3 regions of the Cupriavidus sp. CuC1 genome follow, and region 1 is predicted to be linked to each of the others. Evidence: predicted binding sites of a transcription regulator. Region 1 holds the regulator's gene; each other region holds the start of a gene.

Region 1 (5,521 bases):
GCGCGCAACGCCATGGTTGTTCTCGAAGAGGAGCCCGGCCTGTTCGAACACGCGCTTCTTGCTGGTGACGCTGACGTCGAGGTTGATGTTGCCGGGTGGCAGCAATTTAGCCAAACGATTCATGTGGAATGCGCAGGGTTTTCTAGAAAGCAGGCCCGGGGCAAGGAGGCGTCCCGCCGGGCGGAAAGAAGATAAAAACCAAGGCCCGATGTTTCCACCGGGTGTCCCCATGCCGGTGTCGGGCGTCTGGCCATTATAGAGCAGGCCCGCTGCCGCTTTGTGCATTGCAATAGCCGAGGCGCTGAAGCGGTGCCGCATGCACGGAAATGGCCAGGCAAATCAACTATGTATGGCACAGCATACACCGGTACATATGCGTTGCGGAATCCCCTGCGTGGCCCGAAGGGGGGAGGCTGGAACGAAAAAGCCGCGCTGGGCGCGGCTTGATTCCGTTTTCAATGGACTGACACCGACGGCCCGGTATGTGGGCCGCCAGGCACGGTCATTGCTGCATCTGGGATGCGGCCATCTGGTACTTGACCGCTTCACGGTCGTGGCTTTGCACGCGATCCTTGTGGCGAATCACCTGCCGGTCGAGCTTGTCGACCAATGCGTCGATAGCGGCATACAGGTCTTCATGATGCGCTTCGACAAAGATGTCCTTGCCCTTGAGATGTAGATTGATTTCCGCGTACTGCCGCCGGTCCTTTTCTTTTGTATTGTCGACAGAGAGCAGCACACTTACGCCAATGACTTGATCGAAATGCCTGACGATACGCTCCAGTTTCGTTTCCACGTACTCACGCAGAGGGGGCGTGATGTCCAAGTGGTGTCCACTGATCTTGAAGTTCATAGCGTTTCTCCTTCTGAAAGAGCTGCATCAGGCAGGCGATGCAGCTCGGCTACAAAGTCTTACGGAGATTGACCGCGGGAATCTTGAGCGCTTCGCGGTATTTGGCAACGGTACGCCGTGCTACCACAAAGCCTTGCTCGCCGAGCAATTCGGCAATCCGGCTGTCGGACAAGGGGTTCCTAGCGTCTTCGGCTCCTATCAATTGCTTGATCAACGCACGGATTGCCGTTGATGAGGCCGCGCCGCCGGTTTCTGTGGATACGTGAGAGCCGAAAAAATACTTCAGCTCGAAAGTCCCCATCGGCGTTGCCATGTACTTATTGGTAGTCACCCGAGAGATGGTGGACTCGTGTAAACCCAGTGTATCGGCAATCTCCCGCAAAACCAAGGGGCGCATCGCAATTTCACCGTGGGTGAAGAAGTTCTTTTGACGTTCGACAATGGCTTGTGCGACGCGCAATATCGTGTCGAACCTCTGCTGGATATTCTTGATCAACCAGCGTGCTTCCTGCAGCTTTTGCTGCAGTCCCGCCGCGCCGGCATCGCCTTTTGCACCGCGCAAAATCTGCGCGTACATGTCGTTGATACGTAGCCGCGGCATCACATCCGGGTTGAGATGGGCGATCCATCCGCCGCTCAACTTTCGAACGAAAACATCGGGTACCACGAAGTCGGCTTCCGGCCGGCTGTAGGCATGGCCGGGATAGGGCGCGAGCGAGCGGATCAGTTCATGCGCCGCCTTGAGTTCCGGCTCGTCCACTTGCAGGGCTTTTTTCAGGCGCGTGTAATCGCGCACCGCCAGCAGCTCCAGGTGATTGGTGACGATGCTCAGCGCCAGTTCGCGCTGCGGATGCTTGAGCCTGCGCAGTTGCAGCGCCAGGCACTCGGCTGCGTTGCGCGCCCCGACGCCCGGTGGATCGAAGCTCTGCAGCAGCGTAAGCACGGCCTGGATCTCGTCGACCTCGAACTCGAGCTCCTCCGGCAGCTCGCTGCAGATTTCCTCGAGCGTGGCGCTCAGGTAGCCGTCATCGTCCAGGGATTCGACCAGGAAGATGGCCAGCCCTTTGTCGCGCAGGGAAATCTTGAGCGGCGCCAGCTGCTCCATGAGGTGTTCGCGCAGCGTGGGCTCGGCGTCGCGCAGCTGCATCGGTGTTTTTTCGTCGTCTTCGCCTTGCGGGCGGCGGGCGAAATCGTCCAGGCTCCAGTCGTTGCCGTAATCCTCGTTGCTGTCGGAATAGCTGTCGTCGGCTTCGGGGGCGCCATCGGGGCGGTTTTCGCTGGTGCCCTGGCCATCGGCGGGCGCTGGCGCGGGCGCGCTCTGGAGGTTCACCGAGCCGTCCGAGGACACGCGCAACGGGCTGTCGAGCCAGTCGTTCTCGCGCTCGAGCAAGGGGTTCTCGGTCAGCGCCTGTTCCACTTCCTGCTGCAGTTCAAGCGTGGACAGTTGCAGCAGCCGGATCGACTGCTGGAGTTGCGGCGTAAGCGCGAGATGCTGCGAGAGGCGGAGCTGTAGCGACGGTTTCATGCGACCTATTTTATGCCCAACTTCCGTACTGGTGGAACGGAAATTGCTATCGCTGGCGTCGCATGATCGTTTGAAGGATGAAAGGCGACACCGAAGCCGCCCGGGGGGCCGATGCGCGGCAGGCGCCGCGCGCGCCTTTACATGCGGAAGTTCTCGCCCAGGTAGACCTTGCGCACCGACTCGTTGGCGATGATGTCTTCAGGCTGGCCGGACGCCAGCACCGCGCCCTCGCTGATGATGTAGGCGTGGTCGCAGATGCCCAGCGTCTCGCGTACGTTGTGGTCGGTGATCAGCACGCCGATATTGCGCGCCTTGAGGAAGCTGACGATGCGCTGGATTTCGCCGACCGCGATCGGGTCGACGCCGGCGAAGGGCTCGTCAAGCAGGATGAAACGCGGCGCGGAGGCCAGCGCGCGGGCGATTTCCACGCGGCGGCGCTCGCCGCCGGACAGCGACAGCGCCGGGTTGTCGCGCAGGTGGGCAATCTGCAGGTCATCCAGCAGGGTGTCCAGCCGGCGCTCGATCTCGGCCTTGCCCAGGGGCTTGCCATCGTTGAGCTGCAGTTCCAGCACCGCGCGGATATTTTCCCGCACATTGAGCTTGCGGAACACCGAGGCTTCCTGCGGCAGGTAGGACAGGCCCATGCGTGCCCGCTCATGGATGGCCAGGCCGCTGATGTGCTTGTCGTCGAGCACGATATCGCCCTCGTCCAGCGCCACCAGCCCCACGATCATGTAGAACGACGTGGTCTTGCCCGCGCCGTTGGGGCCGAGCAACCCGACCACTTCGCCGCTCTTCACGTCGAGGGACACATCCTTGACCACAGTGCGCGAGCCGTAGCGCTTCTTCAGGTGGCGCACGACCAGCGTGCTGCTGTCCTTCAGGGTGGCGGGCTGGGACGGTGCGGTCTGGGTAGCGGTCATGAAGGTCAAGGCAGAATCCGTGGATTGGGGGCGTGGCGGCGTCAGGTCAGGGGTTGACGGGGGCAGGTGCCGGCTTGAGCGGCAGCGGGTTGGCTGCGGCGCCGCTGGCGGGCTGCTCCTGGCGCGGCGACAGCACGGCGCGCACGCGGCCGGACGGGCTGCCCGCGGTCGCGTTCTCGGCGCCGCCGCTGGCCGTATAGAACTCGTTGCGGCTGTCATAGGTGATCACCGCGCCACGGATCTCGTCGACCAGCTTGGCGCCGGCCAGGCGGGCCATGCGGGCGCGCCCGATCAGCTTGGACAGCTCCTGCTTGCCGTCATATTCGATGCGGTCGCCCCAGCCGTCGATGTACTCGTCGACGTTGTCGCGCTTCTGGCGGATATAGGCTTGCTTGCCGCCCTTGGAGGTCGCGACCGCGTACTGGTAGCCCTCGGGATCGGTACGGACTTCGGCCGCGTCGGATTTCAGCACCATGGTGCCCTTGGTCAGCACCACGTTGCCGGTCAGTACATAAACCTGCTTGACGTCGTCGTAGCTGGCATTGTCGGCCTCCAGGACCAGCGGCTTTTCGCGGTCGGCTTTTTCGGCGCTGGCGGGCGCGGACAACGCGAGGCCCAGGACGGCTGCCAGCGTCAGCAAAGCGGCCGTGCTGCGGCGGCGACAGGACGAAGTCGTCAGGAATGGATTCATGTTGGCGTGATGGCGGTTGACGCGGGCGGCTGGAGCCCGCGGGCGGCTTCAGGGCTACTTCGCGGGACTTGCCGGCGGCGGCACCGTAATGATGGTGCCGCGTACGTTACCCAGCAATTGTACTTCGCGAGTGACATTGTTAAAGATCAGGCCGTTGGCGGTCATCACCGACGGGCCGCGGGTCAGCTTGACAGCCTTGTCGGTCTTGACGATGTCATCGTTGACCAGCACCTGGAAATACTCCGAGGCGGCCGTCATCTTCGGATCCTTGGCGGGGTCGGTGCCCTGGGCGCGCACGATGAAGCCATTGCCGAACAGGTCGATGACCGAGCCTTCCGCGTTCATCGTGCCGCGATCGGAGTGGCCAGTGACGGGCGGGCGGTCGATTTCGTAGGAGCGCATGGCTGGGCGCGTCACCTCGTAGGTCTGGTCGTCCTCGAAGTGGATCATCTTGTCGCCGGTAAAGCGCAGCTTGGTGTTCCCGTCCTCGGCAAGCTCGGTCGCGGAAAAACGGATCATGTAGTAATCCGGCTCATGTTTCTTGCCGACCGGCCCGGTGTCCGCTTCCTTCGGGGAGTTGACCTGCACCAGCCAGAAGGTGCTGCCCGCCACCAGCGCCATCAGCAGCAGGGGCAGCGCTCGCATGGCAAGCCGGCTCAGGGAGGACAGGATTTCCCGCATAGGCATGGGCTGGCCTCAGATGACCTTGGCGCGGGTCAGGTCGTGGATGTGGAGCGCGCCGACCAGGCGCCGCTCTGCGTCGACCACCAGCATCTGGTTGACACGATTCGCCTCCATCACCTGCACGGCTTCCACGGCCAGCTGGTCCGGCCCGACGGTATGCGGCGTGCGGTGCATGACCTCGCTGATGGGTACGGTCTTCCAGTCGCGCGGGGTTTCGAGCAGGCGGCGCAGGTCGCCGTCCGTGAAGACGCCGATCAGGCGGTCGTCCGGGTCAACCACCGCGGTCATGGCCATGCCCTTGCGGGTAATTTCCATCAGGGCTTGTGCCAGCGGCGTGCTCTCGCGCACCTTGGGCACCGCGTTTCCGCTGCGCATGACGTCGCGCACGTGGGTCAGCAGCTTGCGCCCGAGCGCGCCGCCTGGATGCGAGCGGGCAAAATCTTCCTCGCCGAAGCCGCGGGCATCCAGCACGGCCACCGCGAGCGCGTCGCCCATCGCCAGTGCGGCGGTGGTGCTGGCGGTCGGGGCCAGGTTGAGCGGGCAGGCTTCTTTTTCCACGCCGGCATTGAGGTGCGCATCGGCCAGCTTGGCCAGCGTGGAGGCGGGGTTCCCGGTCACGGAGATCAGCTTGGCGCCGATGCGCTTGACGATCGGGACGATCGAAAGCAACTCGGCGGTCTCTCCGGAATTGGAAAAGGCGATCAGCACATCGTCGCGCGTGACCATGCCCAGGTCGCCGTGGCTGGCCTCGGCGGGATGCACGAAAAACGCGGGGGTGCCGGTCGAGGCCAGCGTGGCCGCGACCTTGCGGCCAATGTGGCCGGACTTGCCTATGCCGGACACGA
Region 2 (5,521 bases), on a different contig from region 1:
ACGCCAACAGCAAGCGCCCGGTCTGCTGCACAATCGCCAGCTTGCCAACATCCGCCACGGGCACCGCCAGCACGGCGGTCTTGGCGCCTTCACGGCGAACCATCATTTGCTCGGGTGTGGGCTTGGCCGCCTCGTTGACAGTGCCGGCGCCGTAGGCCAGCACCCGCAGGCGCGCCAGCAGCATGCGCGCCTGGCTACCCTCGATCTCCTGGCCGTCCCGGCGGAACACCGCGAACACATCGACGAAGTCACCTGGCTGCACCTGGTTGCCGACACCGATCACCTCATCGACGGCAACCGCTACCGCGCGCTCGCCATCCCGTACCTGCGTGGCCAATCCCGCCAGCAGGTGACTCTCCAGCACCGGCACGTTGGCCCCGATGGCAACCACCGGCACCTGCCCGGCGACACGGGCTACCTCGGCATAGGCCCCGGCCGGATTGATCGGCAACTGTTCGACCTTGAGCGCGTCTGCCGGCACCGGCTTTCCTGCCTCGACAGCTTTGACCGTGATCACCACCGGATGCAATTCCACTGCCCCGGTCACCGGCACCGCCGGCGCCGCAGGCGTGCGGGCCACGCGCCACGCTAGCAATGCCAGCACGGCGGCAAGAACGAGCAGCGCGATGGCGAGCACGCGAATCTGTTTGCTGGTCATGCGATGTCTCTGGTTCGGGTGAATGAAAGCTGGCTTAGACGCATGTCAACAAACGGCGAGAGCGGCGCGCCCAGCAGGTGCACCGTCATGTGTCAGGCGCCAGTTGCACCGTTGCGCTGCCTGTGAGCGTGGCGGGCAGAGGCACGCCGGGCACGACGGGCAGGATAGAACTCGAACTGAGGCTTAGGGTGACCTTGACGCAGGCCGAGCCGCTCGGATTCGCGCAGCTGATCACCTGCGCCACATTGGCCGCTGAAATCAGGCTGCTGATTGACGTCGGCAATGAGGCCAGCGCCGTGCTGGAGGCTGCGCTCACTCGCAGCGCCTGCGTAGCGGCTGCGTTATTGGCGGCGGCGCCGCTCGGATAACGCAGGGCGGCACGCGCTCCCTCTTCCGCAGCCAGCGTAAGCGCCTGCTGCACGGCTAGAACGATGCCGAAATAGACGATGCCGATCACAACTGTCAGCAAGATCGGCAGCACGATGGCGAACTCAAGCGCGGCCGCTCCGGACGAGCGCATCCGCACGGCGTGGTTTCCCCGCAATGACATACTTCACCCGGTTATCTTTTACAATTCTGCGCCGAACCGGTGGCGCGGACCCCAAGGGCAATAGCGGGTAGCCATCCACCTGCGTGGCAGCTACTTCCCCGAAACCATCCACACGATCAGGCCCATAGCCAGGTAAGCGGCATATGGGATTCCGCGCTTCCCGGCCACCTGCTTCGCCACAACCGTCGCTGTCACGCCAGCTCGCCGCTGCGACAGGCCATCTACGCGGTTCCGCCAGGTAGCCCAGACCGTGCCAGCTTCCGCACGCACCAACAATGCATGTGCAAAAGCGAGCAGGCTACCGACGATCCACACCGTCACCAGACCCAATGGGCCGGTGAACAAACCCGTTACCGCGAAGAACTTGACGTCACCCGCACCCATGCGCCCGAGCGCGTAGACCGGCAACATGACCAGCAAGCCAATCGCAAAGCCGAGCATGCGCGAAGCCAATGCTGGCTCAGGCATATGCCCGAACAGCAGCACCAGGCAGACAGCCACCAGGGTGGCTGCCAGCACGGCATTGGGTACTTTCCGGTAAGCCAGGTCGGTCCAGATGGTTACCGCACAGTAGAGCGCGGCAATGGCCTCCACTGTGTCAGGTGGCGGCGGCAGGCAGGAGCGAGAGGAGCTTTGTCCCTAGGTTGGTAAAGCCAGTCGAAAGGTTGTTACCGAGCGCGGTGGCGCCGACGATCATGCCCATTGCGATCAACCCCGCAATCAACCCATACTCGATTGCAGTTGCCCCTTGTTCGTCCCGAAGAAAGCGTGCCAAAGCGTATTTCATGATTTCACTCCGTTTTTAATTTATGTCATCACCCAGCGTCCGCTTACCCCTCCGATGCCGCCTCGCTCTTGTGGCCAGGCTAGTACCGAGCAGTAACGCTGGTGCACAATTTATAGATCAAAGCCATGTATCAACCATACCCCCCCTTGGAGTTATAGTTGTCTCAGCATAACGGCTGACATCCGTTTGAAAACAGTGTCTTCTTAAAGAGCAAAACTTCTACTCGCGTCAAATACCACACCCGTTCGGGTGAGCCATGTGGCGCGGTGTGATGTAAAAGGATGCGCAGCCACGGGGTAAGGACGACTGCGCACCGTAAAGACGTATTTAGATCAAACTCAGTGAGCCAGGCCACCGAGCAGATTGGTCAGCCCAGGCGCGTTCGACGTCGTCGACGTCGTCGATGTCGCGCCCGCCGCGGCGTTGCGCGCGCCGCTCAGCACGCCCGTCACAGGCGCCAGCAAACTGGTCAGGGGCCCCAGCGCGCCGGCAGTGCCAGTGCCAGCGCCCGTGGAAGCGCCGCCCGTCACGCCTGCAAGCAAGCCCGTCACAGGCGCCAACGCGCCTGCTGCGCCAGCGCTTGTGCCTGAGCTGGAGCCGCCCCCGATACCGGCCAGGGGCAGGTTGCTGAGCAGCCCGCCGAGCGGGTTGCCGCCGGTGCCGTTGCCGTGCACCAGCATGCCGGCCCCGGCGACGGTCTTGCCGGCTTCGGTCACGACGCCGCCCAGGCTGGAGACCACGGGGGCTTGGGTATTGGTCAGCAGGCTGCCGCCGCTGGCCACCGAGTTGCCCAGCGTGGCCAGCAGGTTGTCCAGCGGCGCGCCAAGGCCGGTGGCCGCGCCAATCGTTTGCGTAACCGTAGTGACCTGCGTGGTCAACGGCACGATCACCTTGCTCACGCTGCCGCTGACTTGCGCCACGGGGCCGGTCGAAAGCGCCTCGCCCAGCTTGCCGCCGGCCATCGTCACCGCGCCGCCAACCTGGTTGACCAGGCCACCCACGGGCGTGGTCACTGCGCCTAGCGGAGCCAGCTGGCCGGTGCCGAGGCTGCTCACGAGATCGCCTGCGCTCGATACCGTGACACCGGCTTTCTGCACCACGTTGCCGGTGCTGGACACGGTGATGCCAAGCGGATCGGTGACTGCACCCATCTTGCCAAGTCCGTCGCCCACACCTGCGCCCAGCGCGCCCGCCGTGTCACCCGCGTTTGCCACTACGCCGCCGAGCGCGTTACGCGTAGCGTCCGGAAGCAGCGGCACTTGCGCCGCCTGGATCTGCTTGCCGATATCGCTCACTGCGTTGCCCGTCGCCACCACCGTATTGCCAGCGCCTTCAGTGACCTTGGCCGTGGGCGTGGTGTCGGGGGTTGCAGCCGGCGTTGGCGGGTTCGGGGGCGTGGTGGGCGTGATGGCGGCGGGGCTCACGCCACTGCCGGATCCGTTGGAGGAGCAACCTGCCAGCAGCAACAGTGCCGCGGCACAGGCGAGGGTCATGGATGACATCGGGGCGAAATGCGCTTTCATGGGATCTCCTGGTCTTCCTCGCGGAAGGTTCTCCTTTGGAACTGCTATCGAATTGGCTCTTGGACGATGCATGCGACCTGTTAAGCGCGGAACGCAATACGACTAGGGCGTTTGCTCCGCGCCACGCTGTGCGCCGCGCTTGTCGGGAGTCAATACCGCAAGCTGCGTGCCACCCGCATGGCACGCAGCAGGCAAGGCAGTCGATCGACGCTGGCGCCGCCGCGCAAACCCTTGTTTGACGCGGCATGGCGAACATGGCACAGGCACGCGTCCCGTTGCACAACAAGACGGCCCCATGCCGTGCAGCGTGTTACGTGCTACGTAACGTGTTCCCCCTTCGATGTGCCCGACGCGCCAGCGCGCACGCGCCGTCTGCCCACACGTTGCTGACAGGGTTGGCATGCGGCCGCGGCGCGTTGAACAAGCCCGTGTTGTTCCGTGTGAGCGCCACGGCGTTACGTAACGCGTAACACCGAAACACCGCGCAGCGCGCTCATGTCTGGTCCTTTCCCGGCTATGTCTCATCCTCTTCAAACCCATGCGCGGCAAGGCTTGGCGCATTTCTATCCGGTGTTCTGGCGCGGACCGGCGGCGTGCCGGCACGCACTGGCACACCCTTTGCGCAATGCAGTGACACCACGGCATGCGCCATGCGCACCGTGATGTCACGACGGGAAGAAAAAAAATGGAAAAGGTCATGCGTACTCAACAAATCCTCATCACGGCACTGCTCGGCTCGCTGTTGGCACTCGGCGGTTGCGCAAGCGGTGGCGGCACAACGTCCATGGATACCGGCAGCGGTGCGGGCAGCAGCAATGGCGGCGGTACCAGCGTTGGCACCGCCGCCGCCGGCACCAACGCCGGCACGGGCGGTGGCAGCAATGGTGGCAATTCCGGCGGCGACAATGGCGGAAACAACGGCGGAAACAATGGTGGCAATAACGGCGGCAACAACGGTGGTGGCAGCACGGCTGCGCTGACGCCGACCAGCCAGATCGTCAATCAAGCGGGTGGCCTGGTGACCTCGGCCGGCAACGTAGTGAGCGACCTCGGCACGCAAATCAAGAACACCAACCTGCCGATCCTCTCGACCCAATCCAAAGATGGCCTGGGCGGCGTGGTCGGCTCGCTTGGCGCCGCGGTCAGCACCCTGGGCAACGGGGTGCAGAACGGCCTGGGCAACACCCCCAATGCCACCAACCCGCTCGGCACCACGGTGGCAAGCACCGGCGGCGTAGTCAGCCGGGTTGGCAATGCCGTGACCAACGCAGGCGCGCTCGTCAGCGGCCTGGGCAGCGGTCCGCTGTCGCCGCTGGCAGCAGTCACCACGCCGGTGGGTTCACTGGTTTCGCAAGTCGGCACCGCGGTCAATGGCGCGGGCGCACCGCTCGGCGCGGCCCTCTCGACCGGCCCCGTGGAGCAGTTGACCGGTGGCGTCAGCAAGCTCATCGTGCCCCTCACCGCGCAACTCACCAGCACCACGCAGACGCTGGGCGCGGCGACCGGCATGGGGGCGCCGGCCAACAACCTGCTGGCGACGCTTGGCGGCGGCCTGGCCACGGCGGGCAACACCATCAGGCAAACCAACACGCCGGTGGTGTCGGGCGTGGGCGGCATCGTCGCCGGCGCGGGCGGCACGGTCGCCGCGCTGGGCGGCGTGGCCTACAACCCGAGCGGCACTGGCACCGGCAACCCGCTGGCACCGGTCACGAGCCTGCTGGGCGGACTTACGGGTGGCCTGACGGGTGGCAGCGCAAGCGGCCCGCTGGCTCCGGTGACCAGCCTCGTTGGCGGACTGACTGGCGGGCTGCCCGGCGGCCTCGGCGGCGGCAGCGCGAGCGGCCCGCTCGCACCCGTCACCGGACTGGTCAGCGGCGTGGTGAGCACGGTCGCAGGCGTGGCCGGCGGCGCAACCGGCGGTGCCACGGGTGGCGGCGCAAGCAATGCGCTCGCACCGGTTACCGGCCTCGTCGCGGGCATCACCGGGGGCAATGGCGCCAGCA
Region 3 (5,521 bases), on a different contig from region 1:
GGCAATTCGCCGCGCCGCCTGCGGGTGAGAAGAAGGCCGCGGACAAGACGGGGCGCGCGGCGCGGCGGGCACGATAGGCGCGTCGCGCCGGGGGCGAGCAAGGCAGGGCACGCGGACGTTTCCGGCACCCCTGCGCATATCCATATCTGAAAGCATTTGTTGTGGGCACCCTTGCGATCCCGCAACATGCCCGCTCGCTTTTCGTTTTCCCCTTCCTCTTTCTTGTCTCTTATGGCCCCACGCCTCTCCCGCATGCATTCCCTCGAGCGATCCCCGCTGCTTCACCGTCTTGCGGCCGCCTTGTGCGCCGTCTTTTCCCTGGCAGCCGTTCCCGCCCACGCCGACGCCACGTTCGACAAGATCAAGCAGCGCGGCAAGCTGGTGGTTGGCGTGATCCTGTCAGGCCCGCCGTTCGGCACCATCGACCCGGCCACGCAGAAGCACATCGGCTATAACGTAGAGCTATCCGAGGGCGTGGCCAAGGGCCTGGGCGTGGCGCTGGAAACCATCCAGGTGCAGCCGTCGAATCGTGTCCAGTTCCTGCAGCAAGGCAAGGTCGATATCCTGATCGCCAACATGCAATGGACCCAGGAGCGCGGCGAGATCCTGTCCTTCGTGCCCACGCCGTTCGAGGAGGTCGGCGGTGCTGCCATCGCGCGCAAGGGCAGCGGCATCGCCAGGTGGGAAGACGTCAAGGGCAAGCCCGTCTGCGTCTCGCAAGGCAGCAACTTCACCAAGCCCCTGGCCGAGCAATATGGCGCGCAGATCAAGGCGTTCCGGGGGCAGCCCGAGTCGCTGCTGGCGCTCAAGGGCGGCAACTGCGTGGCGGCCGTGCACGTCAGCCCCACGCTGCGGGACCTGGTGGACGGCAACGCCGACTGGAAGGACTTCGAGATCGTCTCGCCGCGCGACCTGATCCCGTCGCCGTCGGTGATCTGGCTGCGCAAGGGAGAAGCCGATACGCAGGCCGCCCTCGATCGCATCGTACAGGACTGGCATCGCACCGGCTGGCTGATCGGGGTCGAGAAGAAGAACGGCATGACGCCCACGCCGCTGCTGCGCCAGCTGCACGAGAAATTCCGCAAGATCCCCGCCTGAGGCATTGCCACGGCGGATGAAACCAGTACTTGCCCGATCAGCGGGATTCAGCGCGGCCTGGCGAGCAGGTACTTCGCCAGCGCGTGAAACGCCGGGATCGTCGTCGGGTCGTTGGCGGCATTGCCGGCCACCGGGTTCGATGCGTAGCGCACGATCACCATCTCGGCCTTCGGGTCGACATAGATGCGCTGGCCATGCACGCCGCGGGCCATGTAGGCGCCGTGCTCGTTATGGGTGACCCACCACATGTCGCGATAGCTGCCGCCCTTTAGCAGCGGATAGTCGGCCTTGGCAAACACGGCCTTGTCGCCGCCGGGGCGGATGTCGTCGATCACCGCCTTGGGCAGGATCTGCTGTCCGTTGAACTTGCCGTCGCGGCGCAGCATATCGCCAAAGCGCGCCAGGTCGCGCAGGCCGGTGTTCAGGCCGCCGCCGGCAAAGGGCGTGCCGATGGAGTCGATGGTGAAGTACGCATCCTGCTCCGCGCCCAGCCGGCGCCAGATACGCTCGGACAGCAGCTCGGCCACCGAGCGTCCGGTCACGCGTGCAATGACCCAGCCCAGCGCATCGGTATTGACAGTCTTGTAGCCAAACGCCGCGCCATGCTCGCCTTGCGGCTGGATGGCCTGGAGCGATTCATAGTAATTGCGCGGACCGGTGTAGTCCTTGGGCTTGGGCAGCGGGCTGCCCGCCTGGGCGTGCATCCAGACCTCGGCGTCGGGGTCCGCGTAATCCTCGCTGTATTTGAGCCCCGTGGTCATGTCCAGCACCTGGCGCACCGTGGCATTGCCGAATGCGGATCGGGCCAGCTCCGGCACGTAGTCCGCCAAGCGCTTGCTCGCATCCAGGCGGCCTTCTGCGACCAGCATGGCGCCGAGCGTGCCGATGACCGACTTGGTGACCGACATGGCCGCATGCTGGCCGTCGTCCTTCAGCGCGCCGAGGTAGCGCTCATAGACGATGCGCCCGCGCTGCAGCACCACGATGCCATCGGTGTAGTTGGCCGCCAGGGATTGCGCCCAGGTCATCGGCTGGGTGGCGCCGATCGGCAGGAACTGCAGCGCGTCGATATCGGTGCGCAACGCGCGCGGCAGCGGCACCGGCGTGCCAAGCCCGCGCGAGACGTTGACGGTGGGCATCAGCTCCCGGAAGTGCGACACGCTCCAGCGCAGGGCGGGGAATTGCCAATAGCTGCCGTCGTCGAAGCGTACCGTGCGCTCGGGCGGCGGTGGCGCGCCATTCATCCAGCCAAGGCCGGCGGGATCGCTGGCGGCGGCGTCGGGCACCGATGGCACCGGTGCATCGGCGGCCCATGCCAGAGGCATCAGCCCGAAACCGCAAAGGGCCAGCGCGATCGCCGCGCGGCGGGGAACGCCGTTGCTCATCTTCAAGACCACCTCCAAAAGTCAAAGGGCTCTCATGCAAGCAGCCCCGGGCAATATAAACCATGCAATAACGGAGCCGGCCTATGACGCACCACATTGCGGCGTCGTCCTGCCCGCAGGCACTGATTTAGGTCCACGCGCGCCGCCCCATGGTGCGGCGCGCGTGGGTGCCCTGCATGCGTCTTCGGCCCGCGAAGGCGCCCTGATCCCCAATTTCCCGATTGGTAAGAGGAATTTATTTTTCTTCTTACATGGCATGCCTCCTGCTTTGTTGGTCTGCACGCCTTCATGTATACAACCCGGGATACAAGCGATGACCAGCAAGACTCCTCTGCGCCGATCCGCCGCCAGCCTTGGCAGTTGCCGGACCCTGCCTGACTGGCAACAGCTTTACAAGACGCAAGGCGCCTCGCCGCTGGACGCGCTCGCCCCGTTCCTGGACCTGGACGCAGGCGATCCGGCCTGGATCGCGCGCCTGGATGTGGCACGGCTGCAGTCCCAGCTGGCTGCGCTGGAGGCTCGGGTTGAAGAGGCGGGCGGCAAGCTCGATGCGTTTCCCCTCTACGGCGTGCCGTTCGTGGTGAAAGACAACATCGACGTGGCAGGGTGGCCCACCACGGCGGCGTGTCCCGCGTTTGCGTATGTGGCCGAGCGCGATGCCGGCGCGGTGGCGCGGCTGCGGGCGGCCGGGGCCATCGTGGTGGCCAAGGCGAACCTGGATCAGTTCGCCACCGGCCTGGTCGGGGTGCGCTCGCCCTACGGCGCGGTGCCCAACAGCTTCGATCCGGCGTACGTCAGCGGCGGCTCCAGCTCGGGCTCGGCGTCTTCCGTGGCGCGCGGCTGGGTGCCGTTCTCGCTCGGGACCGATACGGCAGGCTCCGGGCGCATTCCCGCGGCATTCAACAATATCGTAGGCCTCAAGCCGACGCGGGGCTGGCTGTCCAGCGCCGGCGTGGTGCCGGCCTGCCGCACGCTGGACTGCGTTTCCGTGTTCGCGCTGACGGTCGACGATGCCGCGCTGGTGGCGGAGATCGCCGGCGGCTTCGACCATGCCGATCCTTACTCGCGCAGCTATCCGCTCAGCGCGCCTGCCGCGCTGGCGCCATCGCCCGTGCTGGGCGTTCCCGATCAGCTGGTGTTCTTTGGCGATACGCAGGCGCAGGCCAGTTTCAAGCAGGCGCTGGCGGACTTGCAGGCCATGGGCGCTAAGCTGGTGCCCGTTGATTTCTCGCCATTCGCCGAGCTGGCCGCGCTGCTCTACCAGGGGCCGTGGGTGGTTGAGCGCTTCCTGGCGGTGAGCCAGCTTCACGCCAGCCAGCCGGACGCGATCGATCCGGTCGTGCGCGCCATCGTCGAGGAGGCTGGCCGCTATAGCGCCATGGATGCGTTCAACGCCGAATACCGGCGGGCGGCGCTGACCCGCTCGATCCACGTAGCGCTGGCCAAGGTCGACGCGCTGGTGGTGCCGAGCGCGCCGTCGATCTATACGCTGGCCGCCGTGCAGGACGATCCGATCCGCCTGAACGCGCGGCTTGGCACCTATACCAACTTCACCAACCTGGCCGACCTGTCGGCGCTGGCGTTGCCGGCCGGTGCGCGCGAGGACGGCCTGCCGGCCGGCATCACGCTGGTTGCCCCGGCTTGGTCGGACCGCGCGCTGGCACGTCTTGGCCGGCAGTGGCAGGCGGCGCAAGCGCTGCCGCTGGGCGCCACCGGGCGGCCTTGTCCCGTTGATGCCCAGCGCGCTACGCCCGTCACGCCAGGGTCGGTCCGGCTGGCCGTGGTCGGCGCCCATCTCAGCGGCATGCCGCTCAACCACCAGCTGCTCACGCGCCACGCGGCCTTTGTGGAGGCATGCCGCACTGCGGCTTGCTACCGGCTCTATGCGCTGGCGGATACGACGCCGCCCAAGCCCGGGCTGGTCCATACCGGCGCGGGTGAGGGCGCGCCGATCGAAGTCGAGCTCTGGGATGTGCCCCTGGCCAGTTTCGGCGCGTTCGTGGCGGAGATTCCCGTGCCGCTTGGCATCGGCAAGCTGATGCTGGAAGACGGCCGGCAAGTCGCCGGGTTCATCTGCGAGCCCCGGGGCCTGGAAGGCGCCCGCGATATCACGGCTTTTGGCGGCTGGCGCGCCTATCTCGCCAGCAGCAACGTCCGCGTTAGCGCCAACTGACCCGGGAGCCGCGATGTTCCATACCGTACTGATCGCCAATCGTGGCGAGATCGCCGTGCGCGCCATCCGCACCTTGCGTGCCCTGGGGATCAAGAGCGTGGCCGTGTATTCGGATGCCGATCGCAATGCCGCGCATGCCCGGCTGGCCGATGTGGCCGTGCCGCTTGGCGGCGAGCGCGCGGCGGATAGCTACCTGGTGGCCGAGCGCGTGCTGCAGGCTGCGTTGGATACCGGCGCGCAAGCCGTGTTTCCGGGCTACGGCTTTTTGTCGGAGAGCGCGGAGTTTGCGAAGGCCTGTGACGCGGCGGGACTGGTCTTCATTGGCCCGACGCCGCACCAGCTCCGCGAGTTTGGCCTGAAGCACCGTGCGCGCGAGCTGGCGGCGCAGGCGGGGGTGCCGATGACGCCGGGCACTGGCTTGCTCGCCAGCCTGGAACAAGCCCTGCGCGAGGCCGGGCGCATCGGCTATCCCGTCATGCTCAAGAGCACCGCCGGTGGCGGTGGCATCGGCCTGTCGCGTTGCGCCAACGACGCCGAGCTGAGCGCGGCCTTTGATAGCGTGCAGCGGCTGGGCGAGCAGTTCTTCAAGGATGGCGGCGTCTTTATCGAGCGCTGCCTGGACCGGGCGCGGCATATCGAGGTGCAGATCTTCGGCGACGGCGCAGGCCGCGTGGTGGCGCTGGGCGAGCGGGATTGCTCCACGCAGCGCCGCAACCAGAAGGTGGTGGAGGAAACCCCGGCGCCGCATCTGAGCGAGGCAACGCGCCATGCGCTGCATCGGGCCGCGATCCAGCTGGGCGAATCTGTCAGCTACCGGTCTGCCGGCACGGTGGAGTTCATCTACGACGTGGAGCGGGAGGCGTTC

Evidence for each region. The regulator sigma-54, encoded in region 1, starts transcription at its own class of promoters, with help from an activator protein. The targets are predictions, from matches to a motif close to TGGCANGNAANCTGCTTT.
Region 2: ACGLHR_RS32860 (collagen-like triple helix repeat-containing protein) is a predicted target of sigma-54. The motif match lies at 3,673-3,690, and genes of this name have one in related genera.
Region 3: atzF (allophanate hydrolase) is a predicted target of sigma-54. The motif match lies at 2,736-2,753, and genes of this name have one in related genera.

Annotation. Positions count from the first base shown of each region.
Region 1 is NZ_JBIUHC010000222.1:3,712-9,232, forward strand. It holds gene ptsN (PTS IIA-like nitrogen regulatory protein PtsN) at 1-123, opposite strand, end outside; gene hpf (ribosome hibernation-promoting factor, HPF/YfiA family) at 503-853, opposite strand; gene ACGLHR_RS47240 (RNA polymerase factor sigma-54) at 903-2,378, opposite strand; gene lptB (LPS export ABC transporter ATP-binding protein) at 2,516-3,301, opposite strand; gene lptA (lipopolysaccharide transport periplasmic protein LptA) at 3,348-3,992, opposite strand; gene lptC (LPS export ABC transporter periplasmic protein LptC) at 4,047-4,673, opposite strand; gene ACGLHR_RS47260 (KpsF/GutQ family sugar-phosphate isomerase) at 4,689-5,521, opposite strand, start outside.
Region 2 is NZ_JBIUHC010000096.1:16,837-22,357, forward strand. It holds gene cpaB (Flp pilus assembly protein CpaB) at 1-658, opposite strand, end outside; gene ACGLHR_RS32845 (TadE family protein) at 744-1,208, opposite strand; gene ACGLHR_RS32850 (prepilin peptidase) at 1,299-1,802, opposite strand; gene ACGLHR_RS32855 (Flp family type IVb pilin) at 1,807-1,995, opposite strand; gene ACGLHR_RS32860 (collagen-like triple helix repeat-containing protein) at 2,334-3,518, opposite strand; gene ACGLHR_RS32865 (collagen-like triple helix repeat-containing protein) at 4,216-5,521, shown strand, end outside.
Region 3 is NZ_JBIUHC010000007.1:89,947-95,467, reverse strand. It holds gene ACGLHR_RS04870 (LysR substrate-binding domain-containing protein) at 1-77, shown strand, start outside; gene ACGLHR_RS04865 (transporter substrate-binding domain-containing protein) at 253-1,098, shown strand; gene ACGLHR_RS04860 (serine hydrolase domain-containing protein) at 1,146-2,423, opposite strand; gene atzF (allophanate hydrolase) at 2,797-4,656, shown strand; gene uca (urea carboxylase) at 4,670-5,521, shown strand, end outside.